Collimonas fungivorans: one gene and its partner. The protein of the gene in region 1 interacts with the protein of each later gene in a pairwise test. Links are inferred from orthologs where the notes say so. Each region holds a gene or a part of one and is shown in the gene's direction. Other genes may lie near its edges. The genes, in order: ribD and accC.

The links.
Region 2: the proteins of ribD (region 1) and accC interact in binary tests that used the Escherichia coli proteins (3 or more experiments, as listed by UniProt). The link is inferred for Collimonas fungivorans from one-to-one orthologs.

Annotation. Positions count from the first base shown.
Region 1 is NZ_CP013232.1:4,392,457-4,399,012, reverse strand. Bases 1,639-4,588 are described here. They hold ribD (bifunctional diaminohydroxyphosphoribosylaminopyrimidine deaminase/5-amino-6-(5-phosphoribosylamino)uracil reductase RibD), read left to right. Parts: upstream 1,639-2,544; coding sequence 2,545-3,633; downstream 3,634-4,588. Other genes in these bases: CFter6_RS19205 (Pr6Pr family membrane protein), read left to right, coding at 4,309-4,588; CFter6_RS19210 (riboflavin synthase), read left to right, coding at 3,651-4,277; CFter6_RS19220 (PilW family protein), read left to right, coding at 1,639-2,433. Outside these bases: glyA (serine hydroxymethyltransferase), read left to right, coding at 1-204; transcriptional regulator NrdR, read left to right, coding at 398-865; CFter6_RS19225 (GspH/FimT family pseudopilin), read left to right, coding at 962-1,516; more of CFter6_RS19220, read left to right, coding at 1,510-1,638; more of CFter6_RS19205, read left to right, coding at 4,589-4,959; CFter6_RS19200 (hypothetical protein), read left to right, coding at 5,097-5,417; CFter6_RS19195 (hypothetical protein), read left to right, coding at 5,550-5,774; CFter6_RS19190 (GMC family oxidoreductase), read left to right, coding at 5,939-6,556. UniProt on the Escherichia coli protein: Converts 2,5-diamino-6-(ribosylamino)-4(3h)-pyrimidinone 5'-phosphate into 5-amino-6-(ribosylamino)-2,4(1h,3h)-pyrimidinedione 5'-phosphate.
Region 2 is NZ_CP013232.1:1,120,183-1,126,778, reverse strand. The notes cover bases 720-3,709. They hold accC (acetyl-CoA carboxylase biotin carboxylase subunit), read left to right. Parts: upstream 720-1,518; coding sequence 1,519-2,901; downstream 2,902-3,709. Other genes in these bases: prmA (50S ribosomal protein L11 methyltransferase), read left to right, coding at 2,944-3,709; accB (acetyl-CoA carboxylase biotin carboxyl carrier protein), read left to right, coding at 880-1,344; aroQ (type II 3-dehydroquinate dehydratase), read left to right, coding at 720-774. Also shown: CFter6_RS04880 (TlpA family protein disulfide reductase), read left to right, coding at 1-207; more of aroQ, read left to right, coding at 337-719; more of prmA, read left to right, coding at 3,710-3,855; CFter6_RS26710 (DUF3426 domain-containing protein), read left to right, coding at 3,863-5,167; CFter6_RS26330 (DUF3426 domain-containing protein), read left to right, coding at 5,164-5,286; CFter6_RS04850 (carbohydrate kinase family protein), read left to right, coding at 5,396-6,328; CFter6_RS04845 (hypothetical protein), read left to right, coding at 6,536-6,596. UniProt on the Escherichia coli protein: This protein is a component of the acetyl coenzyme A carboxylase complex; first, biotin carboxylase catalyzes the carboxylation of the carrier protein and then the transcarboxylase transfers the carboxyl group to form malonyl-CoA.

The DNA of each region.
Region 1 (6,556 bases):
GATCCGGAAAAGCCGTTCGTCACTTCCGGCATCCGTGTCGGCAGCCCGGCTTTCACTACCCGCGGTTTCAAGGAAGCTGAAGCGACCAAGGTCGGCAACCTGATCGCCGATGTGCTGGACAACCCGCATGACGCAGCGACCATCGAACGGGTCAAGGCCGAAGTCAGGAAACTGACCGACGCTTTCCCGGTATACGCAGCCTGATGCAGCGATTGCCGGTGTGCCGCAGGGCAGGCCGGCAATCGAGAGAAGTCATGGGCCCGGTGCAGCTTCTGCCCGGGCCCATGCTCCATATGACGCCAGTCTGGCCAGTTTGGCGCGCGGCCACGAAAAGGAATAATGTAGAGATGGAACTGCCGACACAGCCTGTTGCAATCACTTTCGGATTACCGCCATCATGAAATGTCCATTCTGCCAGCATGAAGAAACCCAGGTGCTCGACACGCGCGTGTCGGAAGAGGGCGATTCGATCCGGCGCCGGCGCCGTTGCATGCAATGCGACAAACGCTTCACCACCTTCGAACGGATAGAGCTGGCGATGCCGGTGATCGTCAAGAAGAACGGCAGCCGCACCGATTTCGATCCGCTCAAGCTGCGCGCCAGCCTGATGCTGGCCCTGCGCAAGCGGCCGGTATCGGTCGAGGCGCTGGACGAGGCCCTGCAGCGCATCAAGGAAAAACTGCTGTCGAGCGGCGAGCGCGAAGTGCTGTCCGGCCATGTCGGCGAGCTGGTGATGCGGGAACTCAAGCGCCTGGACAAGATCGCGTATATCCGTTTTGCCTCGGTCTACAAGAGCTTTGAAGACGTCGCGGAATTCCAGAACATGATCGAAGAGTTTTCCGGGCCGCCGAGCCGACGGAAGTAAATTCTTAAATACAATAGCGCCGCTTAGTCCGGCGCTATTTTTTTGTCAGAATGGTTAATAAAAATGAAATAAAAATTCGGTGACTAGGAGCCCCTCATGTTTTTGCCGCGATCGTCCGTGCCCGATGGCGCAACAGGCATTGCGCCGGATTCGGGTTTGACCCTGGTCGAGCTCATGATCGCGCTGGCGATCGCCAGCATCCTGCTGGGCCTGGCTTTGCCGTCGATGCGGGCGTTCGTGATCCAGAACCGGCTGGCCGCCGATATCAGCCAGCTGGTCGCCGCGCTTACCCTGGCGCGCAGCGAAGCCATCCAGCGCGGCCGCGCGGTGCTGGTCTGCCGCAGCATGGATGCAGACTCTGCCGATGCGCTGTGCAGCGCGGCGGCCACGGCCACGCGCGCCGGCGGCGACTGGGGCGCCGGCTGGCTGGTGCTGGTAGCCGATAGCCGGCAGATTCTATCGCGGCAGGGCGCACTGGATGAGAATGTCCAGGCCGACGCCGGCAGGACGACGATCACCTACAACAGCGGCGGCAACGCCAGCAGCAGCTTCACGAACCTGGTCATCAGCCACAACGGCGAATTTGCACGCAGGATATGCATCGCCAACACCGGCCGCATCAACCTCAAACCGGATGCCAGCGAATGCTGAACATCGTCAGCCGCCGCAGGCAAGCTTGGCTCCATGGAGGACTGTCGATGGTGGAGTTGCTGGTGGCGCTGGCGATTGCTTCCGGTCTGCTGTTGCTGAGCACGACGCTCTACCTGAGCGGCAAAGCCAGCTTCCGCCTGAACGAAGACAAGCGGCGCCTGTACCAGGACGGCAACTACGCCATGACCCTGATGGAAAAAGATCTACGGCAAGCCTGGTTCGGCAATGTGGTGAGCGCAATCTCGCCCGCAGGCACGGCGCCCGTCACCGATTTCATCCTCAGCGACGGCACGCCGGCGCTGGGCTTGCGCGGCTGCGAGCACGGTTTCGTCAAGCCGCTGGGACCGGGAGAGAAAGATTTCTCGTGCAGCCCGGAGGCCGGGATGGCCGCTTTCGAAGTCAGTTACCGCTCGGATGACTATTCCGATCCGCCCAGCGGCGCCGGCGTTGACTGCAATGGCGCGAAGCTGGCCCCGATTGCCGTGCCGCCCGACCATCCGGCCTATATGCTGGGACCGCAGGTGACTATCGCGCGCAATCTTTATTTTGTGGCTGCGCGTGTCGGCGTCAGCGCAAATTCCCTTTATTGCCAGGGCAACCGCAACGCGCAGCCGGTGCTCAGCAACGTCGAAGACTTGCAGCTGACCTATGGCGTGGCTGCCGCTGGTGAGGCAACGCCGCGCCAGTTCCTGAACGCAACGCAAGTAGCCGCCTTGTCCGATGACCAGCGGCAAAACTGGGAACGTGTGGTGCGCATCGGCCTGTGCCTGCAGTTGCGCGGCGAGAACCAGCAGGCCATCGAGCCGCAGCGCTATGTCGATTGCGCCGGCGGCACCAGGCTGGCCAGCGACCGCCATCTGCGGGCGGTATTCAAACGGGTGGTCACCCTGCGCAACCGCGCTGCCATCATGCCTTGAACAGGCTTATAGGCGGCATCGCATATTAATTAACGATGGCGGCGGCATATTTTGTACAATCATTGCATCTCTCCTTTCTGACGGCTTTTTCATGATTTCCAGGTTTTTCCCATGACCGCGGTTGAACAGTTGATGTCGCAAGCCCTGCGGCTTGCCGAAAACGGTCTGCTGTCGAGCGCGCCGAACCCCGCGGTCGGCTGCGTGATCGTCAAGGACGGCCAGGTCATCGGCAGCGGATTCACCCAGCCGCCGGGCGGCAACCATGCCGAGATCCAGGCGTTGCAGGATGCCGCTGCCAAGGGCTACGATGTGCGCGGCGCCACCGTCTACGTCACGCTCGAGCCGTGCAGTCATTTCGGCCGCACGCCGCCTTGCGCCGACGCTTTGATACGGGCCGGCGTGGCCAAGGTGGTGGCGGCGATGGACGATCCCAATCCGCTGGTGGCAGGGCAGGGCATGGCGCGCCTGCAGGCGGCAGGGATCGCGGTGGAATCAGGCGTCCTGGCAACGCAGGCGCGCGAGCTGAACATCGGGTTTTTCACGCGCATGCAAACCGGCAAACCCTGGGTCAGGCTGAAAGTGGCCGCCAGCCTGGACGGCAAGACCGCGCTGCATAACGGCCAGAGCCAGTGGATCACCTCGCAGGCGGCGCGCGACGACGGCCATATGTGGCGCGCCCGCGCCGGCGCCATCCTGACCGGCATCGGCACCGTGAAAGAAGACAATCCGCAGCTGACGGTGCGTACCGTGCCGCCGCTGCCGCGGCAGCCGCTGCGGGTGATCGTCGACAGCAAGCTCAGCATCAGTCCGGATGCAAAAATCCTGGTCGGTGGCGGCAACCTGATTTTCAGCGCTACCATCGATGCGGAAAAACAGGCTTTGCTGGAGCAGCAAGGCGCGGAGGTCGTGGTGCTGGCGAACGCTGACGGCAAGGTCGATTTACCGCAGGTGATACTCGAACTCGGTAAACGCCAGATCAACGAATTGCATGTCGAAGCCGGCTCCAAGCTGAATGCCTCGCTGATCCGCGAGCATTGCGTCGACGAATTGCTGGTCTACCTGGCGCCCTCCATCCTGGGCGATGGCCGCGGCATGTTCAGCTTGCCGGCGCTGGAGAACCTGGACCACAAGCTGAGCCTGAAATTCCATGAAATCAAGCAGGTTGGCGAGGATTTGCGTATCCTTGCACGATTCCGTTAATTTTTTATATTGTCATCATGTTCACTGGTATCGTCGCTGCCGTCGGCAAAATCACTTCCGTTAAACCGCTGGGCTCTAGTGCCGAGGACGGCGTCAGGCTGCAGATCGACGCCGGCGCCTTGTCGCTGGCTGATGTCGCGCTCGGTGATTCGATTTCCCTGAACGGCGCCTGCATGACCGTGGTCGAGAAGAGCGCCGGCGGCTTTGAAGTCGACGTCTCGCGCGAGAGCCTGAACCGTACCGTCGGCCTCGACGCTGCCGGCGAGGTCAACCTGGAAAAGGCCCTGACCCTGGCCGACCGCCTGGGCGGCCACCTGGTGTCGGGTCATGTCGACGGCCTCGGGCTGGTGCAGAAATTCGAGCCGGTGGGGGAGTCCTGGGAGCTGGTGATCAAGGCTGCGCGCGATCTCGCCAAATATTTCGCCTACAAGGGTTCGGTGGTGGTCAACGGCGTGTCGCTGACGGTAAACCGGGTCGACGACGTGGCCGACGGCTGCCTGTTTTCGATCAACCTGATCCCGCACACGATTGAAGTGACGACGCTGAAACATCTGCAAGCCGGCAAGCAGGTCAACCTGGAAGTGGACCTGATCGCACGCTATGTGGAGCGCATGCTGAGCGTCGACCAGGGCATTGCTGCTTAAGACGGCCAGTCCAGATGCCCGGAATTCGCTCATGAAAAAAGCTACCGCACCGCAGTTATTGCTGCTGCTGATTACGCTGGTCGCATGGTTTTCCATCGCCGCGCAATTTTCCATTTCCATTCCGATCCTGCTGGCCAAGGGCATGACCTACGGCGAAGCCGTCTGGCGCATGTTCGGCTACCTGACCATCTTGACCAATGTCCTGCTGGCGGTGTGCTGCACGCTGCTGCTGCTCAGGCCGGATTCCACGCCCGGCCGCTTCTTTTCCCGGCCCGGCGTGCTCACGGCAATGACCCTGTACATCATCATTGTCGGCCTCGGTTACAACCTGCTGCTGCGCAACCACGCGCCGTTCACCGGCCTGCACCGGCTGTCGGACGAGGGTTTGCATACCGTGGTGCCCTTGCTGTTCGTTTTGTACTGGCTGCTGTTTTCCGCAAAGGACGGCTTGCAGGCAAAAGACAGCCTGCTGTGGCTGGTCTACCCGCTGGCTTATTTTGTAATGGCAATGGTGCGCGGCGGCATGTCAGGGTTTTATCCCTATCCGTTCCTGAATGTCATCCAGCTCGGTTATCCGCGGGTGATGGCCAATGCCGCCATGCTGCTGATGGGATTTTTCCTGATCGCTCTGGCCTTGGTCGCCATCGCCCGGTACAAGCGCCAGGACTTGGCGATCGATTAAGTCTGCTTGTGCGAAAAAAGCCACAATTCACATAGAGAGATACATGTTGTTACAGGCCTTACGACTTGTACCTAGCGCAGCCTTCGAAAATTAGGTTAAATATAGTTATGTTTAACTCAAAGCCATCGAGACCTGCCATGAAAAATCCCATGCGCGTTGCCCTGCTCGGACTGCTTGCCGTCAGCCTGTTCTCGGCAGCCCCGGCGTTTGCCGGAGCCCATTGGTCGGTGAATATCGGTGTGCCCGGACCTGGTTATTACGCACCGCCGCCAGTCTATTACGCACCACCGCCTGTCTACTACGCACCGCCGCCGCCAGTATATGTGCGGCCGCCTCCGGTCGTGGTGTACGGCGCTCCTGGCTACTATCCGCCGGCTTATTACGGCCGTCCGGGTTACTGGCGCGGAGGCCGCGGTTGGCATGACCATTACTGGCATGACCGCGGCTGGCGCCGTTGATTAGCATCAGGCCACGCTGCCGGCCCCCTGGCCTGCGGCGTGACTAAAAACAGACACACTGCAATTTACTGTATGCATATACAGTAGTTATGGTACAGTGTAATTCCCTTCAACGAGATTGGAATTGCTGCCATGACGAACTTGGATATTACCTCCGGCTCCCGCTTTGGTATGGAGTCTACCCCTTCCTCAATCCTGATGCGCTTCGGCAAGCGTGAGCTGTTCATCTGCCGCGATTTCTACAAGCGCCTCTATCGAAGCAACCCCGTCGTCGAATGCAATGCCGGCATCCAGGCTGGGCATCTTGAGATATTGCTGTTTCGCAAGTGGCTGGTGGTCATGTCGAAAGCGCACTGAAGCTATTGCAGCATTGCCCGATTGAATATTTTCTCGATTGGATATTTTGCGTAATTGAAACAAATGCTCTAACTCACCACATGGCGCGATCTTCCCGCAGCTGTTAAATTTGTTGCCGTTGGCTTGTCCAGCCGCATAAATATAACCAGAGCGGGAGACGCACAGTGAATGACGAGTTCGACTTTGTGGTGATAGGCGGCGGTTCGGCCGGCAGCGTCATGGCAGGCCGCCTGACGGAAGATCCCGAAATATCGGTATGCCTGCTGGAAGCCGGCGGCAGCGGCGACAGCTGGATGGTGAAGATGCCGGTCGGCGCGGTTGCCATGGTGCCGACCCGGATCAATAACTGGGCTTTCGAGACCGTGCCGCAACCTGGCCTCAACGGCCGCCGCGGTTACCAGCCGCGCGGCAAGGCGCTGGGCGGATCGTCGGCGCTCAACGCCATGGTCTATATCCGCGGCCATCGCTCCGATTACGATCATTGGGCCCAGCTCGGCAATAGCGGCTGGTCGTTCGACGATGTGCTGCCTTATTTCAAGAAATCTGAGCATAACGAACAGTTTTCCAACGCCTGGCACGGCCAGGACGGCCCTTTATGGGTCAGCGACCTGCGCAGCGACAACCCGATCCAGCAGCACTACCTGGAAGCCGCGCGCCAGGCCGGTTATCCGCTCAGCCCGGATTTCAACGCCGAGCAGCAAGAAGGACTGGGCGTTTACCAGGTCACGCAGAAAAACGGTGAACGCTGGAGCGCCGCACGCGCTTACTTGATGCCGCATCTG
Region 2 (6,596 bases), 3.3 Mb from region 1 along the record:
AACATCGCAAAATTTGCCGACAAATACAAAATCTCCTACCCCTTGTATGTGGCCGGTACCGGCGCCACCGCACTATTGCGGCAGTTCGGCAACCAGAGCGGCGGCCTGCCGTTCACCGTCTTGATCGGCCACGATGGCGCAGTGAAAAAAATGTACCTGGGCAGCATCAAATTCGACGAATTGCGAAAAGACTTGGCATTGCTATAAGATGAAAACTTACTGCAAAAACATTTAACAATGCCAGGCTGAAATTTCACAGAAACAAATTTCCCCTTGCCAGTCAACGTCATTTGACGGCAAAATGCGGCCATCGTCGTCAAACGGAGCACCATCTCCATGGCAAAAAATATACTTCTACTCAACGGACCCAACCTGAATTTGCTGGGTACAAGAGAGCCAGAAGTCTACGGTTCGACCTCGCTGAGCGATATCGAACAAGCAGCTCGGGTCCAGGCAACTGCTGCTGGGGCTCGGCTTGAGCACTTCCAAAGCAATCACGAAGGCGCCCTGATAGACCGCATCCATGCGGCCAAGGCAGAAGGCGTCGACGCCATTGTGATCAACCCGGGCGGGCTCACGCACACCAGCGTCGCCCTGCGCGACGCATTGAGCGGAGTGGCAATCCGTTTTGTCGAGGTCCACATCTCGAATATCCACCAGCGAGAAGCGTTTCGACATCATTCCTATTTATCGGATGTCGCTGTTGGAGTCATTTGCGGTTTAGGCGTGGATGGCTATCATGCAGCAATTGATTTTGCCATTAAGAAACTCTAGTTGATAATCTTGCAGCAATGCGGCGTTCGCAGATCCTTTGCAGCGCCGGATTGCGTGTCATAAAAACGAAAATAGCTTTTCATTATTTATTCTGAAGGATTGCATATGGATTTGAGAAAACTCAAAACGCTGATCGACCTCGTCGCTGAATCAGACATCGAAGAGCTGGAAGTGACGGAAGGCGAAAGCAAGGTCCGTATCGTCAAGTCGTCTGCATCCCAGCAAAACCAGGTTGTCATGATGCAACCGCAACAACAGCATCCGGCCCAGTACCAGGTAGCCGCACCGGCGCCAGTGGCTGCCGCGGCGCCGGTAGAAGTGGCCGCTGTACCGGAAGGCCATATCGTCAAATCGCCTATGGTCGGTACCTTCTACCGCTCGTCGGCGCCCGGCTCGCCGGCATTTGTCGAAATCGGCTCGGAAATCAAGGAAGGCGGCACGCTGTGCATCATCGAAGCGATGAAGCTGCTCAATGAAATCGAAGCCGACGCTTCCGGCGTAGTGAAGAAGATACTGGTGGAAAACGGCCAGCCGGTCGAATTCGGCCAGCCGCTGTTCATCATTGGTTGATAGATTTGTACCGAGCGATCTGTACCGAGAGAACTACCGAGTAGCCTGCACGGCGGCATCCGCTCATCCGGGTCCCGCCGTTCTGGTTGCCAGTGCGGGCCTTTGTGCCAAGGCCGCATTGTCAACCCAATGCTTGATAACGCTTAACTCTTAGCGACGCATATACCAATTACTATGTTTGAAAAAATCCTTATCGCCAACCGCGGCGAAATCGCCTTGCGCATCCAACGCGCCTGCCGTGAAATGGGCATCAAGACCGTCATGGTCCATTCCGAGGCAGACCGTGACGCCAAGTATGTGAAACTGGCGGACGAATCGGTCTGTATCGGGCCGGCGCCATCCAGCCTGAGCTACCTCAACATGCCGGCCATCATCAGCGCAGCTGAAGTGACCGACGCCGAGGCCATCCACCCAGGCTACGGCTTCCTGTCCGAGAACGCCGATTTCGCCGAGCGGGTTGAGCAGTCGGGTTTCGTGTTCATCGGCCCGCGGCCGGCGAACATCCGCCTGATGGGCGATAAAGTATCGGCCAAACAAGCCATGATCCGCGCCGGCGTGCCCTGCGTTCCCGGCTCGGAAGGCGCGTTGCCGGATGATCCGAAGGAAATCGTCAAGATTGCCCGCAAGATCGGCTATCCGGTCATCATCAAGGCGGCCGGCGGCGGCGGCGGACGCGGCATGCGCGTGGTGCACACCGAAGCGGCGCTGGCCAATGCGGTGACCATGACCAAGACCGAAGCCGGCGCCGCGTTCGGCAATCCGGAAGTGTATATGGAGAAGTACCTGGAAAATCCGCGCCACGTGGAAATCCAGATCCTGGCCGACCAGTTCAAGAACGCAGTCTGGCTGGGCGAACGCGATTGCTCCATGCAGCGCCGCCACCAGAAAGTGATCGAAGAAGCGCCGGCGCCAGGCATCCCGCGCAAGGTCATCGAAAAAATCGGCGACCGCTGCGCCGAAGCTTGCCGCAAGATGGATTACCGCGGCGCCGGCACTTTCGAATTCCTGTATGAAAACGGCGAGTTCTATTTCATCGAAATGAACACTCGGGTCCAGGTTGAGCATCCGATCACCGAAATGATCACCGGCATCGACATCGTGCAGGAACAGATCCGCATCGCCGCCGGCGAAAAGCTGCGCTTCCGCCAGCGCGATATCCAGCTCTCCGGCCACGCCATCGAATGCCGCATCAACGCCGAAGACCCGTTCAAGTTCACGCCGTCGCCAGGCAAGATCCTGTCGTGGCATGCGCCTGGCGGTCCTGGCATCCGGGTCGATTCCCATGCCTATGCGGGTTATTTCGTGCCGCCGCATTATGATTCGATGGTGGGCAAGGTAATTTCCTATGGTTCCACCCGTGAGCAGGCGATCAAGCGGATGCAGATCGCCCTGTCCGAGATGGTGGTGGAAGGGATTCAAACCAACATCCAGCTGCACCGTGAACTGATGATTGACGCCCGTTTCATCGAAGGCGGCACCAACATCCACTACCTGGAACACAAACTGGCCGAGCGGCCGGTGGTGGCGAAGGAAACGGATAAAGCAGCAAAGAAATAAGGATTCCCCTTAGGGAGTTTCCATTACACAGTAAGGCATCTGATGAGCTGGACCGAAATTGTTATTGAAGTTGCCCTGAACGACGCCGAAACGCTGTCTGATGCGTTGATGGATGCCGGCGCCTTATCGGTTTCGGTGGAAGATGCCGACCTGGGAACCGCCGCCGAGCAGCCTTTGTTCGGCGAACCCGGCATGGAACCCAAGGAAGCCGCCTGGCAGCGCAGCCGGGTAGTGGTGCTGGCCGAAGTCGACGCCGATCATGCAGCGATCGTCAGCAACGCCGCCAAGGCTTGCGGCGTCGCGGTCCCGCCCTACTCGCTGCGGCCGGTGGCGGCGCAAGACTGGGTGCGGCTGACGCAATCGCAGTTTGAACCCATCCATATCGGCAAGAATATCTGGGTGGTGCCTAGCTGGCACGATGCGCCCGACGCCAACGGCCTGATCCTGGAACTCGATCCGGGCCTGGCTTTCGGCACCGGCAGCCATCCGACCACCCGCCTTTGCATGGAATGGCTGGAAATCCATGTACCGCTGCAAAAGCCGAAATCGCTGCTCGATTACGGCTGCGGCTCGGGCATCCTGGCCATGGTGGCCATGAAACTCGGCAGCGACAGCACCGTCGTCGGCGTCGATATCGACCCGCATGCGATCGATGCAGCACGCTACAACAGCGAACGCAATCACTGCGACGTCGCCTATTACCTGCCGGAAGATTTCAGCGCCAAGAGCACGGTGCAAGTATTCGATATCGTGGTCGCCAACATCCTGTCCGGTCCGCTCAAGCTGATGGCGCCCATGCTGTGCAGCCGCATCGCTGCCGGCGGCAGCCTGACCCTGTCCGGCGTGCTGGCGGAACAGGCGCAAGACGTCATCGCCGCCTACGCGCAGTGGCTGCCCCTGAGTGTCTGGGCAGAGCAGGATGGCTGGGTAGCGCTGTCCGGAACCTTGAAGTAAGCAGGCCATGGCGCTCGCGACCCAATGTCCGCATTGCCAGACCACCTTCCGGGTCGCCAACGACCAGCTGAAGCTGCGCGGCGGCCTGGTTCGCTGCGGCAGCTGCCGCGAAGTCTTCAATGGCATCGAGCACCTGGTGCGGCCCGACGTGGCGGTCCCGGTATCGGTCCCGGTATCGGTCCCGATATCGAGACCGGTGCCGGCGCCTGCAACGGCGCCAGAGCAAGATGCTGTAACTATCCAGACCCACGGGTTTGGCGCTGACGAAGCACCCCAGGCGGAACCGCAGCATAGCGCTCCGCCGCCCCCGGTTTACGTCGCGCCCGAACCAACGCCGATACCGAGACCAACACCAGAACCCGAGCCGGCAGTCGCCGTCGCCACAGATCACCCGTTGCCTGTCATCGCACCTTCAGCCGCGCCTGAAACCACCGGCCGATCAATGGCATCGGGTCGGGTGGAAGCGGCGATTGACGGCCTCGAAGAGGATTTGCGGATCGCCGAAGAAACCAGCCAGTCGGCGCCGGCCGATGTGCATCACACGCCGTTCGGCCTGATCAAACCCTCCGCCTCTACCGATCCGGACGAAGCGGCAAGCAATCCGCCGACGCCGAATGTCTGGCATCGTCATGTCGACGAAGACGAAGACAAGCAGATGGCGCGCATGACCTTGATGCATGTCGCCGGCCAGGAAGATTACGTGCAGGCTGCAAAAGCCGAATCCGGCACCGCTGCTGACGACGATGAACTGGATCGCATCATCGATGAATTGCAGCGCAAGCCGTGGCGGGCGGAAAAGACCCCTGCCGTGGCAAATCCCTCGAACGCAGCGGACGGCGGCGACGGCAGCAGCAAAAAGAAGAACCGCGACAAAACCGCTGCCGAACCGGAGCCGGCTGCTGCCGACGAGCCCGATTTTGTGCTGAGCGCAAGGCGCAGGCAACGGATCGGCGGCACGCTGCGCTGGGCCATGTGGGGCGCAGGTGCGCTACTGCTGGTCGGGTTGGCCGGACAATCGACTTATTTCTTTCGCGACCAGCTGGCGGCGCGCGTGCCGCAGCTCAAGCCGGTGCTGGTCGGCGCTTGCGCGAAAATCGGCTGCAGCGTCGGCCTGCCCATGAAAATCGACAGCATTTCCATCGAAGCCAACGAGCTGCAGGCGGTCGATCCGGCCCGCAACCTGTTTTCGCTGAACCTGCTGCTGCGCAACCGCAGCGACACGGTGCAAGCCTGGCCCAATATCGAACTGACCTTAAACGACGGCAACGAGAAGGCGATAGCGCGCCGGGTGTTTACCCCCACGATTATTTGAGCGCATCGGCCAATCCGGCCCAGGGTTTCGCCAGCGACCAGGAACAGCCTGTGAAGCTGGGTTTTGAGCTATTGCAGCTGAAGGCGTCCGGTTACCGGGTGTACCTGTATTATCCTTAGGGCCTGCAGTGAGCGGCGCAAAGTTTGCCGGTTGCGCTTAAACTCTATCCCGTAATTATTTTATTTGCGCAGACCATCCGCGCCAACCAGCGAGTTTTCCTCTTTTATTATGACCTCTCTCATTTGCGGTTCACTGGCTTTCGACGTCATCATGCAATATCCGGGACGCTTCTCGGATGCGCTGCTGGCCGACCAGCTGCACAAGATCAGTGTCTCCTTCCTGGTGCCGACCTTGCGCCGCGACTTCGGCGGCTGCGCCGGCAATATCGCCTACAACCTGAAACTGCTGGGCGGCGATCCGCAAATCATGGCGACCATCGGCCACGACGGCGGCGACTACCTGGCGCGGCTCGACCAGCAAGGCATTTCGCGCAAGACGGTGCGCACCATCGAATCGATCTATACCGCGCAATGCTTCGTCACCACCGACGCCGACAATAACCAGATCAACGCCTTCCATCCCGGCGCCATGACCCACTCGCATGAGAACAAGGTAGCCGACGCCGGCCCGGTCAAGCTGGCGATTGTCGCCCCCGACGGCCGCGACGGCATGTTGCAGCACGCTGCCGACTGCGCGGCGCAGGGCATCCCGTTGATCTTCGATCCGGGCCAGGGCATGCCGATGTTCAACGGCGACGAGCTGAAGCAGTTCATCGAACTCGCGACTTATATCGCCATGAACGACTATGAAGCTGAAATGCTCGCTTCGCGCACCGGTTTATCGCTAGCGCAGATTGCCGAACGGGTGTCGGCGCTGGTAGTGACTCGCGGCGAACTCGGCGCGGAGATTTTCACCGGCGGCGGCAAGATCGACATCCCTTGCGTCAAGGCCGACCAGGTGCTGGATCCTACCGGTTGCGGCGACGCCTTCCGCGCCGGCATGCTGTACGGCTTGAGCAACGGCATGGACTGGGCCACCACCGGCCGCCTCTCCAGTTTGTTGGGCAGCATCAAGATCGCTCACCTGGGACCGCAGAACCACGCGCCCAGCCGTGCCGAAATCGATGAACACTTCCATAGTGAATTTGGTTACCGATTGTAAAAGTAGCACATCAAATCCTGTGCTCCGATCCGGTACTGGACGGAGTATAGGAAGAAAAATCCCCGATCTCTCCCGCATCTCCCTGCATCACTCAGGCATACTCCCCGTAACCGTCAATTCCGGCGTGATACACATCGCCCTGTCCAAGCTGAACTTATCTGCTAGGCTTATATCCAATTTCCATCAGTACCAGAGACGGAGGGTCTCATGAAAAAGCGACTGTTAATTGGAGCAACACTGCTGGGTGCAACCATGCTGCTTGGCGGCT